4 regions of the Stutzerimonas decontaminans genome follow, and region 4 is predicted to be linked to each of the others. Evidence: predicted binding sites of a transcription regulator. Region 4 holds the regulator's gene; each other region holds the start of a gene.

The links. Region 4 encodes FliA, which starts transcription of late flagellar genes. Its sites were predicted from a motif close to CTAAAGTTTNNNNNNNNNNNGCCGNTAA; they were not measured.
Region 1: a site for FliA is predicted at 2,813-2,840, ahead of UIB01_RS12540 (methyl-accepting chemotaxis protein). Genes of this name have one in related genera too.
Region 2: a site for FliA is predicted at 2,734-2,761, ahead of UIB01_RS03120 (methyl-accepting chemotaxis protein). Genes of this name have one in related genera too.
Region 3: a site for FliA is predicted at 1,638-1,665, ahead of UIB01_RS03075 (methyl-accepting chemotaxis protein). Genes of this name have one in related genera too.

What each region holds. Positions count from the first base shown of each region.
Region 1 is NZ_CP007509.1:2,741,752-2,745,962, reverse strand. It holds gene ccoN (cytochrome-c oxidase, cbb3-type subunit I) at 1-367, opposite strand, end outside; gene UIB01_RS12545 (alpha/beta family hydrolase) at 430-1,122, shown strand; gene UIB01_RS12540 (methyl-accepting chemotaxis protein) at 1,165-2,733, opposite strand; gene acnA (aconitate hydratase AcnA) at 3,079-4,211, opposite strand, start outside.
Region 2 is NZ_CP007509.1:691,033-695,243, forward strand. It holds gene bfr (bacterioferritin) at 228-695, shown strand; gene UIB01_RS03120 (methyl-accepting chemotaxis protein) at 745-2,667, opposite strand; gene mqo (malate dehydrogenase (quinone)) at 2,877-4,211, opposite strand, start outside.
Region 3 is NZ_CP007509.1:678,195-682,405, forward strand. It holds gene ampD (1,6-anhydro-N-acetylmuramyl-L-alanine amidase AmpD) at 94-645, shown strand; gene ampE (regulatory signaling modulator protein AmpE) at 662-1,498, shown strand; gene UIB01_RS03075 (methyl-accepting chemotaxis protein) at 1,760-3,790, shown strand; gene UIB01_RS03080 (TatD family hydrolase) at 3,804-4,211, opposite strand, start outside.
Region 4 is NZ_CP007509.1:1,714,525-1,718,735, reverse strand. It holds gene UIB01_RS08070 (chemotaxis protein CheA) at 1-938, opposite strand, end outside; gene UIB01_RS08065 (protein phosphatase CheZ) at 950-1,744, opposite strand; gene UIB01_RS08060 (chemotaxis response regulator CheY) at 1,768-2,142, opposite strand; gene fliA (RNA polymerase sigma factor FliA) at 2,217-2,942, opposite strand; gene fleN (flagellar synthesis regulator FleN) at 2,960-3,787, opposite strand; gene flhF (flagellar biosynthesis GTPase FlhF) at 3,879-4,211, opposite strand, start outside.

The sequences.
Region 1 (4,211 bases), 1.0 Mb from region 4:
ATTCCTTGGAGCTGGTGAAGCCCAGCGGCAGGGAGATCGCGGCGAGCAGGATGACCAGCTGCCAGCCCCAGAACGTGAACGCGGCCAGTTTTGGCGCGAACAGCGTGGTCTGGCAGGTGCGCTGCACCGAGTAGTAGGACGTTGCGAACAGAGCACAGCCGCCAAAGGCGAAGATCACCGCGTTGGTGTGCAATGGACGAAGACGACCGAAACTGGTCCAAGGGAGGTCGAAGTTTAGAAATGGCCAGGCCAATTGTGCTGCGATGAAAACGCCGAGCCCCATCCCGACGATTCCCCACACCACCGTCATGATGGCGAATTGGCGGACCACCTTGTAGCTGTAGGCGGTACTGGTTGCTGTGTTCATGTATGGGCTTCCATCCACGGGTAATGAGCAGTTTTTTCTTTCTAATAGAAAGCGAGGCAAGGATGGGGAAAGGGCAATCTGCCGGTATTGACCCGGATCAATACACACAAAGTGACAAAGGGTATCTCGTCCGGTGGGACCAGCCGCCGAAGGGCGCTTCGGTGAGCCTGATCCTGGCCCACGGAGCTGGCGCACCGATGGATAGCCCGTTCATGGCGCAAATGGCTGAACGCCTTGCCGCACGTGGGGTAGCGGTCTGTCGCTTTGAGTTCTCATACATGGCGGCACGGCGCGCCGGAGGGAGCAAGCGCCCGCCCAGCCCACAGGACCAATTGCTGGCTCAATGGCGGGAAATCCATGCGCTGGTGCGACAGCAGGCCACAGGACCGCTGGCCATCGGCGGCAAGTCGATGGGCGGGCGCATGGCGAGCTTGCTTGCAGATGAACTGGGTGCCGATGCGCTGGTCTGCCTGGGCTACCCGTTCTATCCGGCCGGAAAGCCGGACAAGCCAAGAGTGGCCCACCTTGCAACGTTGCAGACACCGACGCTGATCGTTCAGGGGGAGCGCGATGCATTGGGCGATCGCGAAGCGGTTGCGCGGTATGCGCTGTCTCCAGCGATCGAGTTACATTGGCTAGCCGCGGCCGATCATGACCTCAAACCCTTGAAACGTTCGGGACTGACCCATGATCAGCATCTGGATAGCGCTGCCGATGCGATTGCCAGATTTCTGCGGCACGCAATTATGCAGTGAGCGGCTGCAGCCGGATCTAGCGACACCGGCTGTAGGGCAGGCCTAGCGGTTGAAGCGCTCCACCAGCGCGTATTGACCTTCTGCCGTTGCTGTGAGGCCCTCGCTGAGCAGCGCCGAGCTGCGCGCGTCTCCCGAGGTCTGGTCGGCGAGGTGGGCTATGGTGGTGACATTGTTGCTGATCTCCTCGGCCACTGCGCTCTGCTCTTCCGTTGCCGAGGCGATCTGAGTGGTCATGTCGATGATGTTGCCCATTGCCTCGTTTATGCCGGTGAGGGCCTGGTCGGCCTGAGCCACCTGATCGACGCCGCGAGTGGCCTGCACGCGACCTTCCTCGGTGGTCTGGACGGCATGGCGCGCCTGCAGTTGCAGCTTTTCGATCAACTTGTGTATCTCACCAGTGGCTTCGGCAGTGCGTTGCGCCAGTTGCCGAACCTCGTCGGCAACCACGGCGAACCCGCGGCCGCTGTCGCCTGCACGTGCTGCTTCGATCGCTGCGTTGAGGGCTAAGAGGTTGGTCTGATCGGCAATGCTCTTGATCACGTCGACCACGCCGCCGATTGCATCGCTATCGTTCGCCAGCTGGTTGACGGCCTCACCTGTCTTGGCCACTGAGTCGGCCAGTTGCTGGATCGCCTTGCGTGTTTCGGCAGTGACTTCACGGCCATGCACGGTGAGGCGGCTGGCTTCACGGGTAGCTTCGGCCGCCAGGGCAACGTTGCTTGCCACCTCCTGCGTGGTCGCGGCCATTTCATTGATGGCAGTCGCTACCTGTTCGGTTTCCTGGTTCTGTTGTGTCAGACCGTTCGCGCAGTTTTGTGCCAGCGAGTCGGCCTGCTTGGCTTGTCCCTGCAACTGCACGGCGGTGTCCTGCAGGCGGGTGAGGCAGGTCTTCAGGTGCGCCTGCTGACTGAGCATTGCCATTTCCAGTTGCGCCTCTACGCCGCGACTGTCGGTATACATGCGTGCGATGAGCGGATCGCTGGTGGCCTGGCTCGCCAGCTGCAACAGGCGCTTCAGGCCCCGTTGCTGCCACTGCATGCCGATAAACCCGAACGGGACGGCAAGCAGCGCTGCGGCGACGAAACCTAGCGCATGGTCAAAGCCTGCGCCGACAAGGAACGCGAGCTGGCTGACGATCAAAAAGGGCAGCCACTTGCTCAGCAGCGGGACCCAATGGTCACTCCGGGGTACGCCGCTCTTGCCGGAGTTGATTCGCTCATACAGTGCTTCGGCGCGCTGCACCTGCTCACGTGTCGGCTTGGTGCGCACGGACTCGTAGCCCGTCACCTGCCGCTGCTGGTCGAGAATTGGCGTGACATAGGCGTTGACCCAGTAGTGGTCGCCGGTCTTGCGCCGGTTTTTGACGATACCCATCCACGGCTTCCCCTGCTTGAGGGTCGTCCACATGTGGTCGAAAACGGCAGGCGGCACATCTGGATGGCGTACCAGGTTATGTGGTGCGCGGATCAGTTCGTCACGAGCGAAGCCGCTGACTTCGGCGAATATGTCATTACAGTAGGTGATCTGACCTTTGAGGTCGGTGGTCGAGATGAGACGTTGCTGGTCAGGAAAGGCGTATTCACGCTGGGTTACGGGCTGGTTGTTACGCATCGACTATCACGCCTGGCAGAGAAATCGTAGGGTGGCGCACCCGACCTTTATATTTTTTTAAGCGGTCGGGCTGACCAGTTGGTCGGCCGGAGACTGGCGTTCTTGAGCGAAAGCTGATTCCGGGATCAGCTTCTATCGCCCACAGGCGACCAACGGCAACAAAGGCTTAATGGTTTTGTCACGGGTTTTCGCCATTGTCGGCGCATGTCCGGGTGCTTCGCGATGCGAAGTAGCTTGAGGGAGCCGGGCAGCGGGCATGGACGTCTGGGCAGCTGGAAAACCACTCGCCGAAGGACCGGCGGACGCCGATGCGAAAGGACTCGCATCGGCGTTTCCGGTTTTCGATCAGCTTCCGATGAGCTGGCGCAGAACGTAGTGCAGGATGCCGCCGGCCTTGAAGTACTGCACCTCGTTGAGCGTATCGATGCGGCTCAGCACCTGGAACGAGCCCCGTGAGCCGTCGGCGCGCTCCACATCAACCGTCAGCATCTGCCGTGGCGTGATATCGGCGCCGAGCCCGCGGATCGACAACTTCTCCGTACCGTTCAAGCCCAGCGACTGGCGCGTCTGCTCGTCGACGAACTGCAACGCCAGCACGCCCATTCCGATCAGGTTGGAGCGGTGGATACGCTCGAAGCTCTCGGCAATGACGGCCTTTACGCCCAGCAGATTGGTGCCCTTGGCCGCCCAGTCGCGACTGGAACCGGTGCCGTACTCCTTGCCTGCGATCACCACCAGCGGCACGCCTTCGGCCTGGTAGCGCATGGCGGCATCATAAATCGAGAGTTTCTCGCCACTCGGCTGATAGAGCGTGTTGCCGCCTTCTTCGCCACCGAGCATCTCGTTCTTGATGCGGATATTGGCAAAGGTGCCGCGCATCATCACTTCATGGTTGCCGCGGCGGGAGCCGTAGGAGTTGAAATCCTCCGGTGCCACGCCCAGCGACTGCAGGTACATGCCAGCTGGTGAGCTGGCCTTGATATTGCCGGCCGGCGAGATGTGGTCGGTGGTGATCGAGTCGCCGAACAGGGCCAGCACGCGAGCATTCTCGACATCCGCCGGCGGGGTCGGTGGCTGGCCGATATCCTCGAAGTAGGGCGGATTCTGCACGTAGCTGGAGCCAGCGTCCCACGCATAGGTGTCCCCCGCGCTGACCGGAATCTTCTGCCAGTGCTCGTCGCCGCTGAACACGTCGGCATAACGGCTGCGGAACATCTCTCCATCGATGCTCGCCACCGCTTCGGCGATTTCCGCGCTGCTTGGCCAGATGTCTTTCAAGTACACCGGTTGGTTCTGCGCGTCGTAGCCCAGCGGTTCGCGGTCCATGTCGATGCGTGTGGTGCCGGCCAGGGCGAAGGCGACCACCAGCGGCGGCGAGGCCAGCCAATTGGCCTTTACCATCGGATGCACGCGCCCTTCGAAGTTGCGGTTGCCGGACAGCACTGATGAGACGATCAGATCGTTCTCGGTGATCGCCT
Region 2 (4,211 bases), 1.0 Mb from region 4:
GGGCGTTGCGGGCACTTTGGCACCCGCTGGGACTGACAATAGAGCCCCGCGCCGGCGCAGGAGTTCGCCGGCAAAGTGTTGCCAATGACGTGACCACACGGTCGCTTTCTGCCCGGGCTCTGCCACACTGAAGCTGGCGCGCTGCGGCTGCGCAGCGCTTGACCGGCACAGACTCAGCGGGGATGCTTGCCCGCTGTTGAAGACGCATCAGTCATGGGGAATAGGCAATGCAAGGCCAGGCACCGGTAATCGACTATCTGAAGGAGCTGTTGCGCGGAGAATTGGCGGCGCGCGACCAGTATTTCCTGCACTCGCGGATGTATGCCGACTGGGGCTTCAGCAAGCTCTACGAGCGCATCAACCACGAGATGGAAGAAGAGACGCAGCACGCCGATGCACTGTTGCAGCGCATCCTCTTTCTCGAAGGCACGCCGGACATGACGCCGGAGCCGATCAATCCGGGCCATACCGTTCCGGAAATGCTGCGCAACGATCTGGCGCTGGAGTACAAGGTGCGTGCCGCGCTGGCCCAGGGCATCGCGCTGGCCGAACAGCACGGCGACTATCCGACCCGCGATATGCTGGCGCTGCAACTGCACGATACCGAGGAAGACCACGCCTACTGGCTCGAGCAGCAGCTCGGGCTGATCGACCGCATCGGCCTGCAGAACTACCTGCAATCCCAGGCCAGCTGAGCCTTCGCCCGGCGAGACATGGCCTGTCTCGCCGGGCGCTTGCGTTCCGTCAGAGCCGGAAGCGGCTCACCATCATCTGCAACTGACCGCCCAGACGGGCCAGCTCGGTGCTCGACGCCGCGGTTTCCTCGCTGGCTGCAGCGGTCTGTTCCGACACGTCACGCACGTTCACCACGCTACGGCTGATCTCTTCGGCTACCGCACTCTGCTCTTCGGCGGCCGCGGCGATCTGCTGGTTCATCGCCTGAATGTTCGAAACGGTACGGGTAATGCTGCTGAGCGAAGCGCCAGCACGGCGCGCCAGTTCGACGCCGCTGTCGGTCAGGTCGCGGCTGGTGTGCATGATCGCCGCGACCTGCTGGGTGCCGTTCTGCAGTGCGGCGACCAGCCCCTCGATCTCCTCGGTGGATTTCTGCGTACGTTGCGCCAGGCCGCGCACCTCATCGGCGACCACGGCGAAACCACGTCCGGCCTCTCCGGCGCGGGCGGCTTCGATGGCGGCGTTGAGCGCCAGCAGATTGGTCTGCTCGGCCACGGCGCGGATCACCGTCATCACGCTGCCGATCTTGTCGCTTTCGCTCTGCAGCGCGGTCATCGCCTCGGTGGAGCGCACCACGGCGTCGGCCATGCGTTCGATCTGGTTGACCACCTCGAGCACCACACGGTCGCCTTCGCGGGCTTCGCCGTCCGCCTCGGTGGCGGCCAGGGCTGCCTGCTCGGCATTGCGCGCGACTTCCTGAACGGTGGCCGACATCTCGTGCATGGCGGTGGCGACCTGGTCGGTCTCCTCTTTCTGGCTGTTCACGCCGGCACTGGTCTGCTGGGTGACCGCCGACAGCTCCTCGGCGGCGGCGCTGATCTGGCTGACGCCATCGCGGATGCCGCCGATTAGCTCGCGCAACGTCGAGCCCATTTGCTGAATGCCACGCTGTAGCACGCCCAGCTCGTCGCGACGCTGGATCTGCGCGGTTTCGCTGAGGTCGCCGGAGGCGATGCGCTCGACATCAGCCAGGGTGGCCCGCAGCGGCAGGATGATCTGCCGGGTAATGACCCAGGCGGCCAGCACACCGAGCACCAGCGCCAACAGTGTGCTGACGATCAGGCGGCTGCGTGCATCGCCGCTTTCGATATCGAGACGGTCGAGCTGGAACTGGTAGAGCGAGTCGCTGATGCGGACGATTTCCTTCTGCTGATCGGTCATCTCCTGGCGTGCCTTGGCGATCGCCTGGGTGGCCGTCTCCAGCGACTCGATGGCGCCGCGGTACTCGCCGAGCACCGAGCGGACCTGCTGCATTGCGGCGCCGCTGTCGGCGTCGAGAGCTCCGGCCTGGCGGCCTAGCGTGGCCTGCGCGGTATCAAGCTGGGTGTAGATGGCCTTAACGGCATCGTTGGCCGGTGCTGCCATATAGACGCGCAGCAGGTATTGCGCGCGCTGCACGTCTTCCTTGATCTGGCTGATCGCCAGGAGCTGCGCGAAGCGATCTTCTTCATAGTCCGGCAGCTGCAGCACATGATTGGTGACGCCGGCGGTCAGCTCGCCCAGGCGAGTGGCGGCGCCATCGATGGTGGTGCGCGCGGCGTTGGCCTGCGCATAGGCCTTGCGCATGTCGTTCAGCGAATTCTGATACTGCGCGTTGTAGCCGGCCTGCTCTTTGAGCTGAGTGACGTTGATCGGATTCTTGAACGTATTGAGCAGCTTGGTCTGCTGCGCCAGGTAGATGCCGAGGTTCTTGTCCAGCCGTTCGGTGGACTCGGCGTCGCCGTTGGCCAGCATGAACTGCAGACGGGCGATGCGCAGATCGGTCAGCGTCTTGTTCAGCAGCGAGATTTCGGTCATCCAGCCGCTGCGTTGGATGACGCTGCCAAGGCTGCCCCAGCCATTCCAAGCGAGGATGAGGGTCAGGACCAGCACGGCGCCGAAGCCCAGTGCGAGTTTCCTGCTGACGCCAATGTTTGCAAACCAGTTGTTCATTGAAATACCACTTGGGGGACGATCAGATGGGCCGCGACAGACCGTCGACAGCAGAGGCATGCCGTGTTCTCGGCACCATGGATAGTGACTTGAGGGTGTTCTAAATATGACGCCATAAAGTCGACGAATGGTCGTCGAGGCTTCTGCGACGTCGGCGAACGGCCCACAAGTCACGAAGAACCCGCAAGGCGGATTCTTCGTGCACCGGATCAGTTCGGCGAAATTTCCAGGGTGGCCGCTGCAGCCGTATCGAGCTGCAACCGCTGGCTGGTCATGGTACGCACCTGTTCGGTGAGGGCTGCGTCATCGTTCAGCGCGAGACCGTAAGCCGGGAACATGTTCTTGAGTTTCGCCTGCCAGGCAGCCGATTCGACCTGCGACTTGAAGGTGGTTTTCAACAGGTTGAGCATGATCGGCGCGGCGGTCGAGGCGCCAGGCGAGGCGCCCAGCAGCGCGGCAATGGAGCCGTCCGCAGCGCTGACGATTTCAGTGCCGAATTGCAGTACACCGCCTTTCTCCGGATCGTCCTTGATGATCTGGACGCGCTGCCCCGCGGTGATCAGCTCCCAGTCGTTGGCATCAGCCTCCGGGAGATAGTCCTTCAGCTCGGCGATACGATCTTCCTGGCTGAGCATGAGCTGGCCAACCAGGTATTGGCTGAGATCGAGGTTATCCAGGCCGGCCTGGACCATCGGCACGGCGTTGTCAGTGCTCAAGGAGCCGGGGAGGTCCATCAGCGAACCGTTCTTCAGGAACTTGCTCGAGAATGTGGCGAAGGGGCCGAACAGCAACACTCGCTCGCCATCGATCACGCGGGTATCCAGGTGCGGCACGGACATCGGGGGCGAACCGACCGATGCGAGACCGTAGACCTTGGCCTGATGCTGCGCGACAACCTCGGGGTTGCGTGTCATGAGGAACTGGCCACCTACCGGAAAGCCTGCGTAGCCCTTGGCTTCGGGAATGTCGGCCATCTGCAGCAACTTCAACGCGCCGCCGCCGGCGCCGATGAAGACGAAGCGCGCCTTTACGCTGGTCTCGGTTCCGCCGTCAGCGAGATTGGCGGAGACGACGGTCCAGGTGCCATCGTCGTTGCGCACGATGTCGCGCACCTCATGCTGCAGCTGCAGCTTGACCTGCTCGCTTTTGCTCAGAGCGTCGAACAGCTGACGGGTGATCTCGCCGAAGTTCACGTCGGTGCCGATCGGCATGCGGGTGGCTGCGACCTGCTGGGCGTCGCTGCGCCCGTTCATCACCAGCGGAATCCACTCGGCAATCTGCTGCGGCTGTTCGGAGTATTCCATGCCCTTGAAAAGTGGACTCTGATGCAGGGCTGCGTGGCGCTTGCGAAGGAAGTCGATATTGCGCTCGCCCCAGACGAAGCTCATGTGCGGGACGGCGTTGATGAACCGGCGCGGCTCCTGAAGCACCCCGCGCTCGACCTGATGAGCCCAGAACTGCTTGGAGACTTCGAACGATTCGGCAATGCTCACGGCCTTGCTGATGTCGATGCTGCCGTCGGCTTTCTCCGGCGTGTAGTTGAG
Region 3 (4,211 bases), 1.0 Mb from region 4:
TGTAACCGCGATTGCCAGCCGTGGCGGCTGCGCTTGCAGGCGCCGTCGTGCAGGCGCTAGCCTGCGGGCTTGCTGTCAGCATGGACCTTCAAGATGCATCTGGATTGCGCCACCGGCTGGTGTCATGGCGTCCGCCACTGCCCGTCGCCGAACTTCAACCAGCGTCCGGCCGGCGAGATATCCCTGCTGGTGATTCACAACATCAGCCTGCCGCCGGGGCAGTTTGGTACCGGCAAGGTTCAGCAGTTCTTCCAGAATGCACTGCAGCGCTGCGAGCATCCGTTCTTCGAAGAAATCGCCGAACTGCAAGTCTCGGCGCATTTTCTCATCGAGCGTGATGGCGCGATCACTCAGTTCGTCTCCTGTCTGGACCGTGCTTGGCATGCCGGTGTGTCCTGTTTCGATGGCCGTGACGGCTGCAATGATTTCTCAATTGGCATCGAGCTGGAGGGGACTGATGACCAACCCTTCAGCGAGGCGCAGTATCAGGCGCTGATCGAGCTTTGCCGGGTTCTTCAGGGCGCCTATCCGGCCATCACCCCCGAGCGGGTTTGCGGTCACAGCGATATCGCCCCCGGGCGCAAGACCGACCCCGGCCCGGCATTCGACTGGCAGCGGTTGCGCACGGCTACCATTACCTGCTGACGAAAGGAAAAGAGCGATGAGTTTTCTGGTAATCCTGCTCGTGCTGCTGGTGGACAAATTTTCCGACTGGCGACCACGCCTGCAGAACGATGGACCCTGGCTGACGCGACTGCGTCAGGCCGAAACCAGCCCCAGCCTGCAGCGGGCGCCCTGGCTTGTACTGCTTCTGCTGGTGCTGCTGCCGGTGGCGCTGCTCGGCCTGCTGCTGGCGGCGCTGGAGCCTCTGGCGTACGGCTGGCTAAGCCTGCCGCTGCATCTGCTGGTGCTGCTCTACAGCCTGGGCCGTGGGCATGCCAAGTCCGAGCTCGGTACCTTCCGCGATGCGTGGCGACGCGGTGATCAGGAGGCGGCGGCACTGGCCGCCGAGCGGGACATCGGCTTGCAGGAGCAGGATCCGCCCAGCCTGCTGCAGGCGGTGCAGACACGGCTGCTGTGGAAGAGCTACGAGGGTTTTTTCGCCGTCATCTTCTGGTACCTGCTGCTGGGGCCGATGGCGGCCTTGGCCTACCGGTTGCTGGCGCTGTGCGCCGAACATGCCGAGCTAGAAGGATTGCGCGAGCGCGCCGAGCAGCTGCGGCATGCTTTCGACTGGCTGCCGGTGCGGGTGCTGCTGGGCAGCTTCGCCCTGGTCGGCAACTTTGTCGCCGTCAACCGGGCATTGCTGCACGAGTTGCTCAGCTGGGATGTGTCTGCGCGGCGCCTGCTGGCTGATGCGGGCCCGCTGGCTGCCGACCTGTCGCCTCAAATCGATGGTGAGGCGGGCATCGCCCGGCTCGATGGAATAGCCGCATTGCTGGTGCGCACACGGGTCTTCTGGTACGCGGTGATTGCGGTCCTGACCCTCCTCGCCTGAGCAGGAGCAGGCCCAGTGAATGGCCAGCCATCAAATTGCTGGATGGCCATTCGCGCGCCGACACGCTGCAGCCTGCGAGCCAGAGCGGCTGCGCCTGTGGCAGCAACCGCTTGTCGGATGGCCATCATTTGGCTATTACCTTAAGTTACAAAAGCACCTACCGATATCCCGTATAACCCGGGCAGATGCCACTCTCTGACGAGCCCTGCTGCGCGCTGCAATTGCGTGCAAGCCCATACCAATAAAATTGGGAGACGTCGTGTGAATAGTCTGTTGTATCCCGCGATCGCGTTCATGAACCGCCTGAGCTTCGGCATGAAGTTCAGCCTGGTCAGCGTCCTGTTCTTCGTTCCCATGTTGCTGAGCAATTACTACCTGGTGCGCGATTCATACCGGGCGTTCGTCGGCACCCGCACGGAATTGCAGAGCCTGGAGCTGCTCGGCTCGACCCTGCAGGTGCGGCGCAGCATGGAGGACTGGAAGGACCTCGTGCGAATCGAGTCGATCATCGGCCAGACCGGCAATGTCGAGGCGCTGCAGACTCGTTTGAACCGTGTCGAAGCGGAGCTGGCAGCGCAGCTGCAGGCCCTTGCGCCGGTCGGCGATGCGCCCGAACAGGTGGCCGAATTCAATGCTCGCCGCGATGGTCTGGTAGCCGGGCTGAATGCCGCCCAGGCCGAGCAATCAGTACAGTCCAAAGCTGCCATGGCAGAAACGCTGCTGGGGCAGTCGCAGGTGATGATCAAGCTGGTCGCCGGGCAGTCCGGTCTCAGCCAGGACCTCGAGCGCGAGGTACGTCTGCTGGCCGAGCTGCTGACTACGGTAACCCCGGCCATCAGCGCATCGCTCGGCGAGGGCCGCGCGGTGGGCTCCTACACCTTCGGCCAGGGCTACCTGAACTCCGATGCCAGCAACACGCTGGACAACCTCGTGCTGGAGCTGGAAAAGCAGCAGGCGCAGTACGCCGCGCAACTGCAGGATGCTCTCGGCGCGAGCGAGGCCGCGCGGCGCAAGCTCGATTCCTTCGCCAACGCCAGCCGTGAGTCGCTGCAGGCGAGCAGCGACATCCTGCAGGACGAGGTGATCATGGCCGATGCGCTGGACCGCCCGTGGGAGCAGTTCTACGAGCGCATCAGCGCCGAGATGGCGAAGACCTACCAGCTCAACGATGCCATCCTCGGTTACCTCGAGGTGGAGCTGGCCGAGCGGCTGGAGCAGAAGCGCCTGTTGATGACGTTGCTGCTCTCGGCGCTGGCGGTGGTGCTGTGCCTTGTGGCGTACCTGTATGCCGGTTTCTACGCTTCGACACGCGCCTCGCTGCACAACCTGGGTGAGATCATGGGCAGGGTTGCCGGTGGCGACATGACCGTCCGCTATCAGGTGCAGAGCCGCGACGAATTGGGCGAGCTGGGGCAGGTGTTCAATACCACCGTGGCGCAGATCCGCGAACTGATCGAGCGCGTCGGTCAGACGGTCGCCGAGGTCGAGCGCCAGGCGCAGCGGGTCGAAAGCGTCTCCGGCGAGAGCAACCAGACCGTGTCCGAGCAGCGCGGCCAGATCGAGCAGGTCGCCACGGCGATGAACGAGATGTCCGCCACGGCCCAGGAGGTTGCCAGCAGTGCCGAGGCGGCGGTAGGCAGCGCGCAGAGCGTCAACGAGGAGACCGTCAGCGGTCGCGAGCTGGTGGTGGCGCAGGTCGGTGGTATCCAGCGGCTGGCTGGTGAAATCGAGCAGTCGGTGCAGGTGATCAACCAGTTGGCTGGTGATAGCAAGGCGATCAGCCAGGTGCTGGACGTTATCAAGACGATTGCCGAGCAGACCAACCTGCTGGCACTCAATGCCGCCATCGAGGCAGCGCGTGCCGGGGAGCAGGGGCGTGGCTTCGCGGTGGTTGCCGATGAGGTGCGCGGGCTGGCGCAGCGGACGCAGAAGTCCACCGCGGAAATCGAGCAGATGATCGCGCGTCTGCAGAACGGCGTCGGCGCGGCGGTGAAAACCATGCACGCCAGCCATGCGCTTGCCGAAGACACCGTCGGCCAATCCGGGCAGGTGGAGCAGGCGCTGGAGAATATCCTTGGTGCGGTCGGGCTGATCGTCGATCAGAACCAGCAGATCGCGGCGGCGGCGGAGCAGCAGACTGCGGTGGCGCACGATATCGATCGCAACATCGTTGCCATCAACGAGGCCGGCCAGCGGACCGCCGAGGGAGCGGGGCATACCGAGCAGGCGAGCCGCGAGTTGTCTCAGCTGGTGGGACGGCTGCAGCAGCTGATCGGCGCGTTCCGGGTCTGAGCACGGGCAGCGTTCAGGGCTGCGGCCAGCCGAACAGTTCACAGCTGTTGCGATAGCTGGCTGTGGCCAGCTCTTCGGCGCTGACACCCTTCAGCTCGGCCAGCATCCGGCAGATATCGGGCAGCAGTTCCGGGCTGTTGCGCTCGCCGGCGTGGCCGGCTGGTGGAATGTCCGGCGAGTCGGTTTCCAGCACGATGGCATCCAGCGGCAACTGTTTCAGCACCCGCTGCATGCGCTGCGCCTGCGGCCAGGTGCCGGCGCCTCCGAGCCCGAGTTTGAAGCCCAGGCGCAAGTACTCCCGCGCCTCTTCCCAGCTGCCACTGAATGCGTGCACGACACCCGCGCGCTCCAGCTTGTGTCGCTTGAGCATGGCGATCATCGGTGCATGGGCGCGACGCACATGCAGCAGTACCGGCAGGCT
Region 4 (4,211 bases):
GCTGGAACAGCAGCACGAGCGGGCTCGGGCTTGGGTGCCGGCTTGCTCGGCGCGGCAGCCGCTACCTCGGCAACCGCAGGCTCAAATTTGCCTTTGCCGTGCAGCTGATCGAGCAGCGCTTCGAACTCGTCATCGCTGATCTCATCAGTGGCGCTGGCACTGCCGACCGGCGCAGCACTCGACGGCGCAGCGGGTTCAGCGCTTACGCTGCCAACGGGCTCGAACTTGCCCTTGCCATGCAGCTGATCGAGCAGAGCCTCGAATTCGTCGTCGGTAATCTCATCGCTGGTCGGTGCAGCGACCTCAGGCTCGGGTGCCGTGCTGGATGCACTGGCCGAGAACTGACCTTTGCCATGCAGCTGGTCGAGCAACGACTCGAATTCGTCGTCAGTGATTTCGTCAGCGCCACCGCTTGCCGGCGCGGCTGCAGACTCGCCGGCTGGCGGCTGAACGGCGTCGAGCAGCTGCTCGAATTCGCTGTCGTCAGCTTCGACCTGGGGCTCGGGCATAACCGGCGTCTCGACCGGAGCCGCCGGTTCGTCAGCAGAAGCGGGTTCTGCCAGACGCGCCAGAGCGGCGAGTAGCTCGCGTGAGGCGGGAGTCGGCTCGACGCGCTCGCGGACCTGACTGAACATCTCGTTCACGGAGTCGAGGGCCTGCAACACGACATCCATCAGTTCGGAGTCGACGCGACGCTCACCCTTGCGCAGGATGTCGAAGACGTTTTCGGCGATATGGCAGCACTCCACCAGCTCATGGAGCTGAAGAAAGCCCGCACCGCCCTTTACCGTGTGGAACCCGCGAAAAATCGCATTGAGCAACGCCATGTCATCGGGGCTGCTTTCCAGCTCCACGAGTTGCTCGGACAATAGTTCGAGAATCTCGCCGGCCTCTACCAGGAAATCCTGGAGGATTTCTTCATCGGCGTCGAAGCTCATATTCACTTCCCCTAAAAGCCCAGGCTTGAAAGCAGATCATCGACATCGTCCTGGCCGGAAACGACGTCTTCACGCATATCGGCATGCATCTGCGGACCTTCACCGTTGGAAGGCATTTTTTCTTGTTTTTTCTTCTCTTGCTCGGCACGCATGGCATCGCGGTCGTGCTGGATGCCGGCGACGCGGTCGACCTGCCCCGCCATGAGGACGAGATTGAGCAGGTTGCTTTCAAGCTCGGTGATGAGGCGGGTCACCCGCTTGATCACCTGGCCGGTCAGATCCTGGAAGTCTTGGGCAAGCATGATTTCGCTGAGATTCTGCGACAGCTGGCTGCCGTCATTCATGCTGCGCTGGAGGTATTGGTCGATGCGCTTGACCAGCTCGCGGAATTGCTCGGCATTCATTTCGCGACGCATGAAGCGCTGCCAGTCGGCCGTCAAGCTCTGGGCCTCGTAGCTCACGTAGTTCACCAGCGGAGCGGACTCCTCCACCAGATCCATGGTGCGATTGGCGGCCTTCTCGGTCATCTCCACCACGTAGGACAGGCGATCGGTCGCATCGGTAATCGGTGACGGATCGCCCCCGGTAGCGCAGGTATCCATCTCGAGCTTGACGATAGCGTTGTGCAGCTCGCGGGTGAGCTTGCCAACCTCCAGATAGAGCCCGTGATTGCGCACCTGATTGAGCTCGTTGAACATCTGCGTCGCTTCATCGAAGCGGCCCTGCTGCAGACTTTCGATCAGCTTGGGTGCATGGGCCTTCAGAGTCGCTTCGAACTCTGCCAGGCTTTGATCTGCTTGCGTCATAGTGCCCTCGCGGCGTTGCTGCTTCAGCCGTTGACGCGCTCGAAGATCTTCTCGATCTTCTCCTTGAGCACCTGGGCAGTAAAAGGCTTGACCACATAGCCGTTAACCCCGGCCTGTGCCGCCTCGATGATCTGGTCGCGTTTCGCCTCGGCTGTCACCATCAGTACTGGCAGGTGCTTGAGGCGCTCATCAGCGCGCACGGTGCGCAGCAGATCGATACCGCTCATGCCCGGCATGTTCCAGTCGGTGACGAGGAAGTCGAAGCTGCCGCTCTTCAGCATTGGCAGCGCGGTGGTGCCGTCATCCGCTTCGGCGGTGTTGGTGAACCCCAGATCACGCAGGAGGTTCTTGATGATTCGTCTCATCGTCGAGAAGTCATCGACGATGAGGATTTTCATGTTCTTGTCCAAGTCGACCTCCGTAAGTCCAAAAATGCCTCAGCAAACCGAGCACGTCATACCGCAAACAATCGTCAATTGGCGCGCCATTCGCCGAGGCGTGCACGCAAGCGCGCAGCACACTGGCTATGCAACTGGCTCACACGCGACTCGCTAACTCCCAGCACCTGCCCAATTTCCTTCAAGTTCAATTCTTCGTCGTAATACAGCGACAGCACCAGCTTCTCGCGCTCGGGCAGGTTGGCAATGGCGTCGGCCAGGGCCTGCTGAAAGCGTTCGTCCTCGAGATCGCGGAAGGGCTCAGGGTGGGTACTGGCAGCATCCTCCTGAAGCTCGCCGTGCTCACCCTCCTGCAGCAGATCATCGAAGCTGAACAGGCGGCTGCCCAGCGTATCGCCGAGAATGCCGTAATACTCATCGAGGCTTAGCTTAAGTTCGGCCGCAACCTCGTGATCTTTAGCGTCGCGACCGGTTTTCGCCTCGATCGCCCGAATCGCCTCGCTGACCATCCGCGAATTGCGGTGCACCGAGCGCGGCGCCCAGTCGCCCTTGCGCACTTCGTCGAGCATGGTGCCGCGAATGCGGATACCGGCGTAGGTTTCGAAACTGGCACCCTTGCCGGCGTCGTATTTCTTAGCTGCTTCCAGCAGTCCGATCATTCCAGCCTGAATCAGATCGTCGACCTGCACGCTGGCAGGCAGACGCGCCAGCAGGTGGTAAGCGATTCGCTTGACCAGCGGGGCGTACTGATCGATCAGGCGGTACTGCGCATCCTTTGCCTGAGCCTTGCTGTAATACATAGCGGATCCGGCACCTGTCATTCGTGGCTTTGTGAAGCGGGGGTGATGAGACGCTCTACGAAGAATTCGAGATGACCACGCGGCGTGGCGGGCAACGGCCAAGTATCGACCCTCTGCGCGATGGCCTTAAACGCCAGCGCGCATTTAGATCGCGGGTAGGCTTCATAGACCGCACGCTGCTTCTGTACAGCCTTGCGCACAGCCTCATCGTAAGGCACGGCACCGACATACTGCAGCGCTACATCCAGAAAGCGCTCGGTGACCTTGGTCAGCTTGGCGAACAGGTTGCGCCCTTCCTGCGGAGCATGAGCCATATTGGCGAGCACCCGGAAACGGCTGATGCCGTAATCACGGTTAAGCAGTTTGATCAGCGCGTAGGCATCGGTGATCGAGGTCGGCTCATCGGTGACGACCAGCAGCACCTCCTGCGCGGCGCGCACGAAGCTCACTACTGAATCGCCGATACCAGCCGCGGTGTCGATGATCAGCACGTCGAGCTCGTCGCCGAGCTCGCTGAACGCCTGGATCAACCCCGCGTGCTGCAGCGAAGACAACTGCACCATGCTCTGCGTGCCGGATGCGGCCGGCACTACGCGGATGCCGCCCGGCCCCTGGATCAGCACGTCGCGCAGATCACATTCGCCGGCGATGACGTCGGCCAGGGTGCGCTTGGTGGTAAGCCCCAGCAGCACGTCGACGTTGGCCAGGCCGAGGTCGGCGTCAAGCAACACCACACGTCGGCCAAGGTCAGCCAGCGCCAGTGCCAGATTGACCGACACGTTGGTCTTGCCGACGCCACCCTTGCCGCCGGTCACCGCAATCACCTGTACGGGATGCATACCCATGTTCACATGCCTATATCTTGCTGGGGCCTTGCGGCCGGCGATGCGCCCGCATGGCACGCATCTGATTCATTCAGGTACTGCTGTCGCAGCATCATCCGGCCCGCCGTGACGAGCCGTTGTACAACCCGGCGAACATATCGGCCATGGTTTCCTCGCTCGGTTCCTCGCCGGATTGCAGACTCACCGCGCGACTGACCAGTTGATGGCTGCGTGGCAGGTGCAAGTCGTCCGGAATCCGGGGGCCGTCCGCGAGGTACGCTATCGGCAAGTGCTGGCTGATCGTGAGCCCAAGCACATCACCGAGGCTGCCAGCCTCGTCCAGCTTTGTCAGGATACAGCCAGCCAGGCCACAGCGACGATAGTTGTGCCACGCCGCCTTGAGCACCTGGCTCTGGCTGGTTGCAGCCAGCACCAGATAATTCTT